Regions from separate parts of the Streptomyces thermoalcalitolerans genome, predicted to be linked through region 1. Evidence: riboswitches for the same ligand, from Rfam matches in the RefSeq annotation. Region 1 holds a riboswitch; the other holds the start of a gene.

Region 1 (7,021 bases):
GCCGAGGGAGCCGTACAGCTCCGTGCGGACGGAGGCGGTCCGCTCCAGCAGGCCCTCGTTGCGCAGCCTGCGCGCGAACATCCGGGCGGCCCGCATCGGGCCGACCGTGTGGGAGCTGGACGGGCCGATGCCGATCGAGAACAGGTCGAAGACCGAGATGGCCACGGTGCCTCCTCAGTGCGGGGTGGTGCAGAAGCGGGCGGGCGCCGCGCGCGGGGCGGGGTCTCCGGTTCCGCGCGCGGCGCCGCCGGAAGGGGGCTTACGAGTGCAGCCCCGGGTAGAGCGGGTGCTTGTCGGCCAGGGCCTTCACCCGGGCCTTGAGGGCATCGGCGTCGTACGACGGCTTCAGCGCCTCGGCGATCACGTCCGCCACCTCGGTGAAGTCCTCGGCCGTGAAGCCGCGGGTCGCCAGGGCCGGCGTGCCGATCCTGAGGCCCGAGGTGACCATCGGCGGACGCGGGTCGTTCGGGATCGCGTTGCGGTTGACCGTGATCCCGATCCCGTGGAGCCGGTCCTCGGCCTGCCGGCCGTCCAGCTCGGAGTCGCGCAGGTCCACCAGGACCAGGTGCACGTCCGTGCCGCCGGTCAGCACGTCCACGCCGGCCGCCTTCACATCGTCTCGCACCAGACGCTCGGCCAGGATGCGGGCGCCCTCCAGGGTGCGGCGCTGGCGCTCCTTGAACTCCTCGCTCGCCGCGATCTTGAAGGCCACCGCCTTGGCGGCGATCACATGCTCCAGCGGACCGCCCTGCTGACCGGGGAAGACCGCGGAGTTGATCTTCTTGGCCAGCTCGGCCGTCGACAGGATCACCCCACCGCGCGGGCCGCCCAGCGTCTTGTGGGTGGTGGTGGTGACCACATGCGCGTGCGGCACCGGGTTCGGGTGCAGACCCGCGGCGACCAGGCCGGCGAAGTGCGCCATGTCGACCATGAGGTAGGCGCCGACCTCGTCCGCGATCCGGCGGAACGCGGCGAAGTCCAGCTGCCGCGGATAGGCCGACCAGCCGGCCACGATCAGCTTCGGCCGGGACTCCTTGGCCAGCCTCTCCACCTCGGCCATGTCGACCAGGCCGTCCTCGCCCACGTGGTAGGCGACGACCTCGTAGAGCCTGCCGGAGAAGTTGATCCTCATGCCGTGGGTCAGGTGCCCGCCGTGCGCGAGGTCCAGGCCCATGATCCTGTCGCCCGGCTCGAGCAGCGAGAACATCACGGCCGCGTTCGCCTGGGCACCGGAGTGCGGCTGCACATTGGCGTGCTCGGCGCCGAACAGCGCCTTGACGCGGTCGATGGCGATCTGCTCGACCACGTCGACGTGCTCGCAGCCGCCGTAGTAGCGGCGGCCCGGATAGCCCTCGGCGTACTTGTTGGTGAGGACCGAGCCCTGGGCCTCCATGACCGCCACCGGGGCGAAGTTCTCCGAGGCGATCATCTCGAGGGTGGACTGCTGGCGGTGCAGTTCGGCGTCGACCGCGGCGGCCACGTCCGGGTCGAGCTCGTGCAGGGGCGTGTCGAGAACGGTCTTCCGCTCGGTCATGCGCGTCGTCCCGTTTCTCAGCCGGCCGTGTGGGCGGCGTACTCGTCGGCGGAGAGCAGGTCGTCCGGCTCGCTCGTGACGCGCACCTTGAACAGCCAGCCGCCCTCGAACGGAGCCGAGTTCACCAGCGACGGGTCGTTCACCACGTCCTCGTTGATCTCGGTGACCTCACCGCTGACCGGGGCGTACAGGTCGGACACCGACTTGGTGGACTCCAGCTCGCCGCAGGCCTCGCCCGCGGTCACCGTGGAGCCGACCTCCGGGAGCTGGGCGTAGACGACGTCGCCGAGCGCGTTGGCCGCGAACTCGGTGATGCCGACCGTGGCGATGCCGTCCTCGGCGGGCGACACCCACTCGTGCTCCTTGCTGTAGCGCAGCTGCTCAGGGTTGCTCATGGCCTGATTCCTCCTGTACGCGGGGGGTGCTGATGGCTGAGGGAAGGGAAAAGGTGCCTGTGATCAGGGGTGACGTGGCCCGCCCCGGGGCCGGCCGGCCGCCGCGCCGGTGTCACTTCTGCCGCTTGTAGAAGGGCAGCGCCACCACCTCGTACGGCTCGTGACTGCCCCGGATGTCCACCGCGACACCCGTCGTGCCCGGCGTGGCGTACGCGGCGTCGACGTAGGCCATCGCGATCGGCTTGCCCAGGGTGGGGGAGGGGGCACCGGAGGTGACCTCGCCGATCACCTTTCCGTCCGCGACGACCGCGTAGCCGGCGCGCGGGACCCGGCGGCCCTGGGCGACCAGGCCGACGAGCACCCGGGACGGCTCGGCGGCCACCCGCTCGGCGGCGGCCAGCAGGGCCTCGCGGCCCACGAAGTCGCCCTCCTTGTCGAACTTGACCACCCGGCCGAACCCCGCGTCGAACGGGGTCAGCGCCGTCGACAGCTCGTTGCCGTACAGCGGCATGCCCGCCTCCAGGCGCAGCGTGTCGCGGCAGGACAGGCCGCAGGGCACCAGACCGGCCGGGGCGCCGGCCTCGGTGAGCGCCTGCCACAGCCGCTCCGCGTCGCCCGGGGCCACGAACAGCTCGAAGCCGTCCTCGCCGGTGTACCCGGTGCGGGCGATCAGCGCGGGGACGCCCGCGACGGTGCCGGACAGAACGGCGTAGTACTTCAGTCCGTCCAGGTCGGCGTCGGTGAGGGGCTTGAGGACGGCGAGGGCCTCGGGCCCCTGGACGGCGAGCAGCGCGTAGCCGTCCCGGTCGTCACGGACCTCGGCGTCGAAGCCGGCCGCCCGCTCGGTGAGCGCGTCGAGCACCGCCTGGGCGTTGGAGGCGTTGGCGACGACCAGGTACTCGCTCTCGCCCGTCCGGTAGACGATCAGGTCGTCCAGGATGCCGCCGTCGGCCCGGCAGATCATGGTGTAGCGGGCACGGCCCGGGCCCACGGTGGCGATGTTGCCGACCAGGGCGTAGTTCAGCAGCGCGGCGGCCTGCGGTCCGGTGACGGTGATCTCGCCCATGTGGGAGAGGTCGAACAGACCGGCCCTGGTGCGCACGGCGAGGTGCTCCTCGCGCTCGGAGCCGTAGCGCAGGGGCATCTCCCAGCCGGCGAAGTCGGTCATGGTCGCGCCGAGCGAGCGGTGCAGCGCGTCGAGCGGGGTACGGCGGAGTCGAGGGGCGTCGGTACTGCTCATCGGTCGGTCTCCAGGACAGAAAGGACGAGGACGGGTCTGCTGTCCTCCCCATCTGTCATCGGAACCTGAGAGGTTCGCCGCGACCGCCGTCGGGCGGACGGCCACGGCTTGCACCTTGGGTGGGGCCGCCGTCGGCGGCCCGCTTTTCAGATGTGCCTCGCCCGCGCGGTAACGGGGCCTGAGAGATTCAAGGGAGGGACTTGCTCCTTCGGCGCCCCGGCGAACGCGGCCGGGGACTCTCCCGCGCGGATTCAAACGGCCGATATGCAGTTGAGGCGCCCATCATTGCACGACCGGCGCGTTCGCGGCAGGACCGTACCTGTGACCGGCCCGTGGCAGTACGTACACGGAATCGCGGAACACCGTCCATTACCTTCTCTTTACGTTCGGTGGGAAGGTGCATTCCTGACCAACCGGGGAGGATGATGACGGTGAACAGGCCCAGGCCACAGGCGACGTCCCAGTCCTCCGCGCTGCCCCTTCCGCTGTCCGGGCCGGCTCCCGTCCGGCCGCGGCGGCTCGGGGCCGCCGTCCGGGACCTGCGGGGAGAGAACGGGCCGCACGAGCTGTGCTTCGGGCCGTACGACCTGGTCGTGGTGACCGGCCTGCCCGGCGGCGGCAAGTCCACGCTGATGCGCCGTGCGGTGCGCGGGGGCCTGCGGATCGACTCCCAGGACACCCGCGACCGCTGGGACGCCCGCCTGGCGCCGTACCTGCCCTACGTCCTCTACCGCCCTCTGGTCCGCCTCGCCCACTACGCCGGACTGCGCGGCGCCCTGCGCTCCGGCGCCCCGGTCGTGGTCCACGACTGCGGCACCCAGCCCTGGGTGCGCGCCTGGCTGGCCCGTACCGCCCGCCGCCGCGGCGCCGCCCTGCACCTGATCCTGCTGGACGTCGCCCCCGGCACCGCGCTGGCGGGCCAGCGGGAACGCGGCCGGGGGGTCTCCCCGTACGCCTTCCGGCGTCACTGCCGGGCGGCGGCCCGTCTGCTGCGCGTCCTGCGGCGGGGGGAGCTGCCGAGGGGCTGCGACTCGGCGGTCCTGCTGGACCGCGAGGCCGCGGCGGCACTGCGGCGGGTCGAGTTCGCTCCCGTACCGGATAACCTTCCGGTCACAGCAGTGGTTTCCAGCAGGCGGTAGGTAGATGGATTTCCCGGCACAGGCACATCTCCAGCCCCACCCGCACGGCGGTTGGCCCGGCAACGAACTGGAGGAGGTGCTGTCGGCCTCCCTCGGCGTCCCGTCGGCCGTCGGCCGGATCATCGAGGTCCTCAGCCGCAGCTTCCTCTGGGTCCCCCTGCCCAATGGCGGGGGCCCGAACAGCGGTCCGCTCGACCTGCCCGCGATGGAGCTCGACGGCCAGGCGTATGTGCCGGTCTTCAGCTCCGAGGAGCAGTTCCGTCAGGTCGTCGGCTCCCACATGGCGTACACCATCGCGCCCGCCGTCGAGTTCGCGCGCGGACTGCCCCCGCAGGCCGGCATCGCCATCAACCCGGAGGGCGTGGTCGGCGTCCCGCTGCCGCCGCCGGCCGTGGCCGAGCTGTGCCGGGCGGGACGCACCCCGCTGGACGGCCCGGAGACCGGCGGCCGCGTCCGCCTCTTCGAGCCCGACTGGCAGGACGACCCGATGGACTTCCTCTCCGCCGCCTCCGCCGAGTTCGCGGCGATCGGCGTGGTCCGCACCGCCCGGCGCTGTCTGGCCGCCATCGAGACGGCCGACCCGGTCATGTTCATCGGTGTCGAGCTGTCCCACCTCGAGGGCGACCTGCTGACCCGCCCCCTGGAGGCCCTGGGCCGTGCCCTGGCCGCCTCCCCGGTCCGGTGGCCGGTCAACCTGGTCCTTCTGGACGTGGCCCAGGACCCGGTGACCGACTGGATGAGGGAAAAGATCCGGCCGTTCTACCGGCACGACCACTGAGGACACCGCCGCATGGGCACAAGCGTCCCACGGTGGCAAAAACGGCAACGGGTACCGAGTTCGCAGGCGGCCTTAAGCTAGTGCTGCGACCGAAAAGGTTCACCGGCTCGCGACGCCCGGCACGGCGCCTCGTCGTGCCGCCGCACCGCCCGCGTACCCCCCGGTACGCGGGAGCTGCCTCGCCCCGCGGCGCTCCCCGCCGTTACGAAGGGCGTGGAAGACGGTGCGGCACCGGACGCCGCGAGCGCCCCGGCGTACCTTTCCGGTCGCCGCGGCGTGTTCCTGAAAGCCCCGTCCGCATCGTCGGACATCCCGGGCGTCTCCGGGCGGGACTTCGGGGAGCACGCCCTGGTACACAGGGTGTCGAAGGGGCTCGTGGAGGGGCGGTACAGAAGGTGAGCGTGAGCGCCAGCGGCACGGCGGCCGTGCAGGTCGAGCAGGCGCTGCGCCAGGTGACGCCGGGGCGTTACGACGCCTACGAGGTGTTGCTGCGCGCACTGGCGACGCCGTCCTCCGGCCGGGTCTGGATGCTGCTGTGGCACGGCCAGGCGGGTTCCCCCGACGCCCAGTACGGGCGCATGGAGGTCGACGGCCACGGCTACGCGCCCTGCGTGACGTCCGCTCAGGAGCTGTCGGCCAGCGGCTGGATGCGGTCGTACGAGGTGGTGGACGGCCTCGAGGTGGCCCGCATCCTCTACCGCGAGCACTACGGCCTCTGGCTGAACCCGCACGCTCCGGGCGGCGGCGTCGGCATCCCCTGGCTCGATCTGCGCCGTATCGCCACCGGCCTGGACCGCCAGCCCGCGGGGCCGCTCAGACTGTCCGAGCCGACCGTCGAGGTCCCGCAGTTCTACGCCCTGCTCACCCAGAACGCCCACCGCACCCCGGCGGTCCGCTCGCTGCGCCGCGCCTGGGTGCAGCCCGCGCTCGGAGAACCGTACCTGGCCATCGGCCTGGACGTGTACGACACCTCGCCGGCCGCCGTCGACTCGGTGCGCGCGATGATGCAGCAGTCCGTCAGCGCCGTCCCCGACGGGCTGCCGGTGTCGACCGTGGCGATGTCCGACGAGTACGACCCGGTCGCGATGTGGCTGCGCGCCAACTCCCGCCCCTTCTACGACCGCGAGGCGCACGGTGCCGTACCGCCCGCCGCCTCGGGCTACGGCTACCCGCCCGTGTACCGGCACTGACCGGGACGGAACCGGTACCGGCACTGACCGGGACGGATACCGGCGCTGACCGGGGCAGACCCTCGAAAGGCCCGGTGCGGTCGACCGCACCGGGCCTTCGCATGTGATCACGCAGCGTCACCGCTTGTCCAGCATATGGACATCTGACCGGTGCTGGGCTTTCTTCACAACTCATCGCTGATGTCACGTCGGATTTTCGGCCGTGCCGGCGGTCGTGCGCGCTCAGCTACACCTTGCTAACCGCCTGTCACCTGCGGTTTTGCCGTTTCTACACACCATCTGACGGTTTCTCGGAGGCTCCTGAGGGGGCGTCTTGTGTATCGATTGGATCAACTTCTTGTGAAGGGACGCCTGAACTGCCCCCTTATGTCAAGTGTCCAGATCTCAGGTAGGTATCACCGGTATCCGGACCGTTCCTGACTCCCTGCGAACGTCTGTAGTGTTCAGCGAGTCAAGATGCATCCACATAGCGGACCCGGAGTGGCCCCAGAATGCGCATATTCAAGCCCCGAGCCGCTCGGGCGATCACGGCCGTAGTCGCGGTCAGTCTGATCGCCGCGGGCTGCACCAGCAAGCGGGACAGCGGCAACAAGAGCGGCGACAGAAAGGACACCTTCGTCTTCGCCGGTGCGGGCGACCCGGGCTCCCTGGATCCTGCCCTCGCGAGCGACGGCGAAACCTTCCGTGTGACGCGCCAGGCGTTCGAGGCCCTCCTCGAGCACGAGCCGGGCGGCACCAAGCTGGT
Region 2 (7,021 bases), on a different contig from region 1:
CACGACGAGCTCGCCGCCCGGCGCCGCAACCGGGCGGTCTGACCGGTTCTGATCAGCCCGCGGGCCGGCGCCCGGCCCGCGGGGCACGGCTCCGCGGCCGCGCAAGGGCCCTGTGGCCCGTATGGCCCGCTGTCAGCGGTGTGGTACAGCATCGTGGGTGTGAGAACCGCGCCCACGATCCTGCATCTCGACATGGATGCCTTCTTCGCGTCGGTGGAGCAGGCGTCCAAGCCGAGTCTGCGCGGGAAGGCCGTCATCGTGGGCGGGCTCGGACCGCGCGGGGTGGTGGCCACCGCGTCGTACGAGGCGCGGGCCTTCGGTGTCCACTCGGCGATGCCGATGGCCCAGGCACGGCGGCTGGCGCCGAACGCCGCGTACCTGGTGCCGCGCTTCGCCTTCTACCGGTCCGTCAGCGAGCAGGTGACGGGCCTGCTGCGGGCCCTGTCGCCCCTGGTGGAGCCGCTGAGCCTGGACGAGGCGTTCGTGGACCTGGAGGCCGGGGGAGCCGCCTGGGACGCGGAGTCGGCCCGGCGGGTGGGGGTCAAGCTGCGCGCCGACATCCGGGCCGTCACGGGGCTGACCGGCTCCGTGGGGCTGGCCGCCTCCAAGATGCTCGCCAAGATCGCCTCCGAGAAGGCCAAGCCCGACGGGCTGGTGCTCATCGAGCCCGGCACGGAGCGGGCCCTGCTCGGCCCCATGCCCGTGCGGACCCTGCCGGGCGTCGGACCGGCCACGAACGACCAGCTGCGGCGCGCCGGGATCCACACCGTCGCCGAACTCGCCGAAGCGGGTGAGGACGAGCTGGTACGGCTGCTCGGCAAGGCGCACGGCCACGCGCTGTACGCCATGGCGCTGGCCCGCGACGAGCGGCCCGTCGTCGCCGAGCGCGAGACCAAGTCGGTGTCGGTCGAGGACACCTACGACGTGGACATCCACGACCGCCTCCGGGTGGGCCTGGAGGTGCAGCGGCTCGCCGACCGGTGCGTACGGCGGCTGCGCGCGGCCGGGCTGTCGGGGCGCACCATCGTGCTGAAGGTGCGCCGCTACGACTTCTCCACCCTGACCCGGTCCGAGACCCTGCGGGGCCCCACGGACGACCCCGCGGTGGTGCGGGAGACCGCCGCCCGGCTGCTGGCCTCCGTGGACACCACGGGCGGCGTACGGCTGCTCGGCGTGGGCGTGTCCGGGCTCGCCGACTACACCCAGGAGGACCTGTTCGCCCAGGCGGCGAGCGCGGAGGCCGGGAACCCGGCCGAGGAGGCGGAGCAGGAGCCGGCCGCGGACCGGGCGGCCCCCGCCGAGCGGCGCTGGCTCGCGGGCCACGACGTACGGCACGCCGAGTACGGCCACGGCTGGGTCCAGGGCAGCGGCCTGGGCCGCGTCACCGTCCGCTTCGAGACCCCCGGCTCCCCGCCGGGCCGGGTCCGCACCTTCTTCGTCGACGACCCGGACCTGGAACCGGCGGATCCCCTCCCTCTGGTGCCTCTGGCGTGCCCCGCATCCGCCGGACCCGAGGACACGGAGCTGCCGGGGCCGGGGGACCGGGCGGGGGAGCGCGTGCCGTCGGAGAGCGCCGCCGAAGGGGGCTGACGCCGTTCGGGTGTCAGGCGGTCTCGTCCGGGCCCGAGCCGGAGCCCGCGAGATCGCCGGTGTCGCGGTCCGGGAGGGCGGAGGGGGACGCGGCGTCCAGGCCGTAGTGGTGGTAGAGCTGCAGTTCCTGCTCGGGGGAGAGATGACGGCCCACGCCGAAGTCGGGGGCCTCCTTGATCAGGGAGCGGTCGAAGGGGACCCGCAGAGTGCCCTCCACCAGCTCGCTCGGCCCCAGGGGCACGAAGGCGTCCCGGGAGAACAGGCCGGTGCGTATGGCCGCCCACTCCGGTACACCGGTCGCGTCGTCGAGGTAGACCTCGTCCACCGTGCCGATCTTGTGGCCATTGCGGTCGAACGCCTTGCGGCCGATCAGGTTGCGCGGATCGATCTCGGTCTGCACGGGCCCTCCAGATGGTCGCAAATCATTCGTAGGCACTACAAAAGAGCACAATCGGCAGGACGGCCACTCGAAGACCCCGCCAGCCGTCCCGCTGGTACGCTGGCAGAGGCCGCTGACCCCGTGCGGGAGAGCTCTCCGGAACCACCGGAGGCGCCGAAGGAGCAAATCCTCCCCGGAATCTCTCAGGCCCCCGTACCGCACGGACGAGGTCACTCTGGAAAGCAGGGCGGGTGTCGACGGTGTCCGCTCTCACCGACGGTGAAAACCGGGAGCCCCCTGGGCGGCCCGGTGAAACTCTCAGGTCGAGATGACAGAGGGGGAGGCCGTCGGGACACCCGTGCCGTGGTGTCCCTCGAAGGTCGTATCAGACCAGGAGGCCTCCGCAATGACCGCCCAGCGCATTCCGCTCTCCGAGCTCGAACAGGGCATCCCCTTCGAACAGCGCCACATCGGGGCCGACCAGGAGGCGCGGGCCAAGATGCTCGCGCAGGTCGGCTACGGCTCGCTCGACGAGCTCATGGCCGCCGCGGTACCCGATGCCATCAAGAGCACCGACGCACTCGACCTGCCGGGTGCCCGCACCGAGGCCGAGGTCCTGGCCGAGCTGCGCTCGCTGGCCGGCCGCAACCAGGTCCTCGACTCGATGATCGGACTCGGCTACTACGGCACCTTCACCCCGCCGGTCATCCTGCGCAACGTCATGGAGAACCCGGCCTGGTACACCGCCTACACCCCCTACCAGCCGGAGATCTCCCAGGGCCGCCTCGAGGCGCTGCTGAACTTCCAGACCATGGTCGCCGACCTCACCGGCCTGCCGACCTCCGGCGCCTCCCTGCTCGACGAGGGCACCGCCGCGGCCGAGGCCATGGCGCTGTCCCGGCGCATGGGCAAGAACAAGAAGGGCCTGTTCCTGGTCGACGCGGACGCGTTGCCGCAGACCATCGCCGTCCTCCGGACCCGCGCCGAACCCACCGGCGTCGAGGTCGTCGTCGCCGACCTGAGCGAGGGCATCCCGGCGGACATCGCCGCACGCGAGATCAACGGCGTGCTCCTGCAGTACCCGGGCGCCTCCGGTGCCGTACGCGACCTGAAGCCCGTCATCGACCAGGCGCACGAACTGGGCGCCCTGGTCACCGTCGCCGCCGACCTGCTCGCCCTGACGCTGCTGAAGTCGCCGGGCGAGCTGGGCGCGGACATCGCGGTCGGCACCACCCAGCGCTTCGGTGTGCCGATGGGCTTCGGCGGCCCGCACGCCGGCTACATGGCGGTGCGCGAGAAGTTCGCCCGCAGCCTGCCCGGCCGCCTGGTCGGCGTCTCCGTCGACGCCGACGGCAACCAGGCCTACCGCCTCGCCCTGCAGACCCGTGAGCAGCACATCCGCCGCGAGAAGGCCACCAGCAACATCTGCACCGCCCAGGTGCTGCTCGCCGTCATGGCCGGCATGTACGCCGTCTACCACGGCCCCGAGGGCCTGAGGAACATCGCCCGGCGCACCCACCGCTACGCCACGATCCTGGCCGAGGGACTCAAGGCCGGCGGTGTCGAACTCGTCCACGACGCCTACTTCGACACCCTGACCGTCAGGGCCGAGGGGCGGGCCGCCGAGATCGTCGCCGCCGCGCGCGAGGGCGGCGTCAACCTGCGCCTCGTCGACGCCGACCACGTCTCCCTCGCCTGCGACGAGACCACCCGGCGGAAGCACCTGCACACCGTGTGGGCCGCCTTCGGCGTCGAGGGCGACATCGAGGCGCTGGACGCCGAGGCCGAGGACGCCCTGCCCGAGGCCCTGCTGCGCACCGACACCTACCTCACCCACCCCGTCTTCCACCGGTACCGCTCCGAGACCGCGATGCTGCGCTATCTGCGCCGGCTCGCCGACCGCGACTACGCGCTCGACCGCGGCATGATCCCGTTGGGCTCCTGCACCATGAAGCTCAACGCGACCACGGAGATGGAGCCGATCACCTGGCCGGAGTTCGGCGGACTGCACCCCTTCGCGCCCGTGGAGCAGGCGCAGGGCTACCTCACGCTCATCCGGGAGCTGGAGGAACGTCTCGCCGAGGTCACCGGCTACGACAAGGTCTCCCTCCAGCCGAACGCCGGCTCCCAGGGCGAGCTGGCCGGCCTGCTCGCCGTGCGCGCCTACCACCGTGCCAACGGCGACGACCAGCGCACGGTCTGCCTCATCCCGTCCTCCGCGCACGGCACCAACGCCGCCAGCGCCGCGATGGCCGGCATGAAGGTCGTCGTCGTCAGGACCGCCGAGAACGGCGAGATCGACGTCGAGGACCTGCGGGCGAAGATCGAGCAGTACCGCGACCAGCTCGCGGTGCTGATGATCACCTACCCGTCCACGCACGGCGTGTTCGAGGAACACGTCGCCGACATCTGCGCGCAGGTCCACGAGGCCGGCGGTCAGGTGTACGTCGACGGCGCCAACCTCAACGCCCTGGTCGGCCTCGCCAAGCCGGGCCACTTCGGCGGCGACGTCTCCCACCTGAACCTGCACAAGACGTTCTGCATCCCGCACGGCGGCGGCGGGCCGGGCGTCGGCCCGGTGGCCGTGCGCGCCCACCTGGCGCCGTACCTGCCCAACCACCCGCTGCAGCCCGAGGCCGGTCCCGGGACCGGGGTCGGCCCGGTCTCGGCCGCACCGTGGGGCTCGGCGGGCATCCTGCCCATCTCCTGGGCCTACCTGCGCCTGATGGGCGGCGAGGGACTCAAGCGGGCCACCCAGATGGCCGTGCTGTCCGCCAACTACATCGCCAAGCGTCTCGAGCCGCACTACCCGGTGCTCTACACCGGCCCCGGCGGCCTGGTCGCACACGAGTGCATCATCGACCTGCGGCCGCTGACCAAGGCGACCGGTGTGACCGTGGACGACGTCGCCAAGCGGCTGATCGACTACGGCTTCCACGCGCCGACGATGTCCTTCCCGGTGGCCGGCACGCTCATGATCGAGCCTACCGAGTCCGAGGACCTGGCCGAGCTGGACCGGTTCTGCGAGGCGATGATCGCGATTCGCGCCGAGATCGAGAAGGTCGCCTCCGGTGCGTGGCCCGCGGACGACAACCCGCTGCGGAACGCCCCGCACACCGCCTCCGCGATCAGCGGCCCGTGGGAGCACCCCTACAGCCGTGAGGAGGCCGTCTTCCCGGCCGGTGTCCCGGCCGCCGACAAGTACTGGCCGCCGGTGCGCCGTATCGACCAGGCCTACGGCGACCGGAACCTGGTCTGCTCCTGCCCGCCGCTGGAGGCGTACGAGAGCTGAGCGGACCGAGCGACTGAGCGGACCGAGCGGCGCACGTGATGTGCGTAGGGGCCTGTTCCCGGCCTTTCCGGACCGGGAACAGGCCCCGCGCCCTGCGACGGGGGCGGGTCAGGCCGGATAGGCGTGCGTCTGGGCCGCCTTGACGGCCGCCCAGACCACCGCCCCGGGGTGCAGGCCGAGTTCGGCGGCGGCGACCGCGGTCAGATCGGCGGTGAGGCGGAGCGGGCCGGTGAGGTCCACGCGGATCTGGTCGCCGTGGGCCTCCAGACCGGCGACCTCGCAGCGCCACAGATTGCGTGCGCTGGAGCCGGCGGGGCGATCCCGGTGGAGGGTGACCGCACTCGGCGGGAAGGCCACGAACACGGGCCCGGACAGGTCCTCGGTGGTGGTGAGGGCGGGGCCGTCCGCCAGCCGGACGGTGTGCCCGGCGGCTTGGCCGCGGTAGAGGTTCAGGCCGACCAGCCGGGCGATGTAGTCCGTGCGCGGGCGGCGGGCGATGCCGGACGGGGTGCCCTCCTGGACGACCCGGCCGTGCTCGACGACGACCAGCCGGTCGGCCAGCACCATCGCGTCCAGCGGGTCGTGGGTGACCAGGACGGCCACGGCCTCGAACTCGGCGAGGTGCCGCCTCAGCTGCGCGCGGACCTCCAGGCGGGTGCGGGCGTCGAGCGCGGCGAGCGGCTCGTCGAGGAGCAGCAGCCGGGGCCGGACGGCCAGGGCGCGGGCGAGGGCCACACGCTGGGCCTGGCCGCCGGACAGACGGCGGGGCTTGACACCGGCGTGGCCGCTCAGGCCCATGCGGGCCAGCCACTCGGCGGCCTGTGCGCGGGCCTCGGTCCTGCTCGCACCCCGGCAGCGCGGTCCGAACGCCACGTTGTCCAGGGCGGACAGATGCGGGAAGAGCAGGTAGTCCTGGAAGACGACCCCGACCGGCCGTGCCTCGGGCGGTGTACGGTCCAGGGCGGCACCGTCCAGGCGCAGATGTCCGCCGGTGAGCGGGACCAGGCCGGCGAGCGCGCGCAGGGCCGTGGTCTTGCCGGCGCCGTTCGGGCCGAGCAGCGCGACGACCTCCCCGGGAGCGACGGTCAGGGACACGTCGAGGCGGAAGGTGCCGCGGTCGACGACGAGCCGGGCGTCCAGACCCCGGCCGGGCAGGTCCTGTGCGCGGGCGCCGGCCGGCGTCTCGTCGAGGTCGGTCATGAGGCGGTCGTCCTGGATCGTCCTGGATACGGGGCGGAGTGGGACCGGGGCGGAGCCGTGGTCATGTGGAGGGTGTCATCCAACGGTCCCGCAGAGCGGCCAGCACCGCGATCGACACCGTCAGCAGCACCAGGCTCAGGACGATCGCGGCGTCCGGGTCGTTCTGCAGGGCCAGGTAGACCGCCAGCGGCATGGTCTGCGTACGGCCGGGGAAGTTGCCCGCGAACGTGATCGTCGCACCGAACTCGCCGAGCGCCCGCGCCCAGGCGAGCACGGCACCGGCGGCGATGCCGGGTGCGATCAGCGGCAGGGTGACCCGGCGGAACGCGGTGAAACGGGAGGCACCCAGCGTGGCGGCCGCCTCCTCGTAGCGCGGGTCGGCGGCCCGCAGCGTGCCCTCGACGGAGATGACGAGGAACGGCATGGCCACGAACGCCTCCGCGACCACCACCGCGGCGGTGGTGAACGGCAGTGTGATCCCGAACCAGGCGTCCAGCCACTGTCCGATCACACCGCCCCGGCCCAGCGCCAGCAGCAGGGCCACACCGCCCACCACCGGA

What was found. A riboswitch is a leader RNA that binds a small molecule or an ion and turns the genes downstream of it on or off. The one in region 1 is predicted to bind glycine.
Region 2: it holds a riboswitch for glycine, as region 1 does, so the genes downstream of both, gcvP (aminomethyl-transferring glycine dehydrogenase) here and gcvT (glycine cleavage system aminomethyltransferase GcvT) in region 1, are expected to answer to the same signal.

What each region holds. Positions count from the first base shown of each region.
Region 1 is NZ_BAAAHG010000019.1:28,566-35,586, forward strand. It holds gene ABD224_RS13730 (L-serine ammonia-lyase) at 1-165, opposite strand, end outside; gene glyA (serine hydroxymethyltransferase) at 260-1,534, opposite strand; gene gcvH (glycine cleavage system protein GcvH) at 1,552-1,929, opposite strand; gene gcvT (glycine cleavage system aminomethyltransferase GcvT) at 2,042-3,169, opposite strand; glycine riboswitch at 3,212-3,325, opposite strand; glycine riboswitch at 3,326-3,423, opposite strand; gene ABD224_RS13750 (AAA family ATPase) at 3,595-4,308, shown strand; gene ABD224_RS13755 (enhanced serine sensitivity protein SseB) at 4,313-5,086, shown strand; gene ABD224_RS13760 (enhanced serine sensitivity protein SseB C-terminal domain-containing protein) at 5,488-6,276, shown strand; gene ABD224_RS13765 (ABC transporter substrate-binding protein) at 6,768-7,021, shown strand, end outside.
Region 2 is NZ_BAAAHG010000057.1:8,795-15,815, forward strand. It holds gene ABD224_RS24610 (MerR family transcriptional regulator) at 1-42, shown strand, start outside; gene ABD224_RS24615 (DNA polymerase IV) at 160-1,590, shown strand; gene ABD224_RS24620 (PRC-barrel domain-containing protein) at 1,604-1,990, opposite strand; glycine riboswitch at 2,104-2,198, shown strand; gene gcvP (aminomethyl-transferring glycine dehydrogenase) at 2,376-5,261, shown strand; gene ABD224_RS24630 (ABC transporter ATP-binding protein) at 5,370-6,461, opposite strand; gene ABD224_RS24635 (ABC transporter permease) at 6,523-7,021, opposite strand, start outside.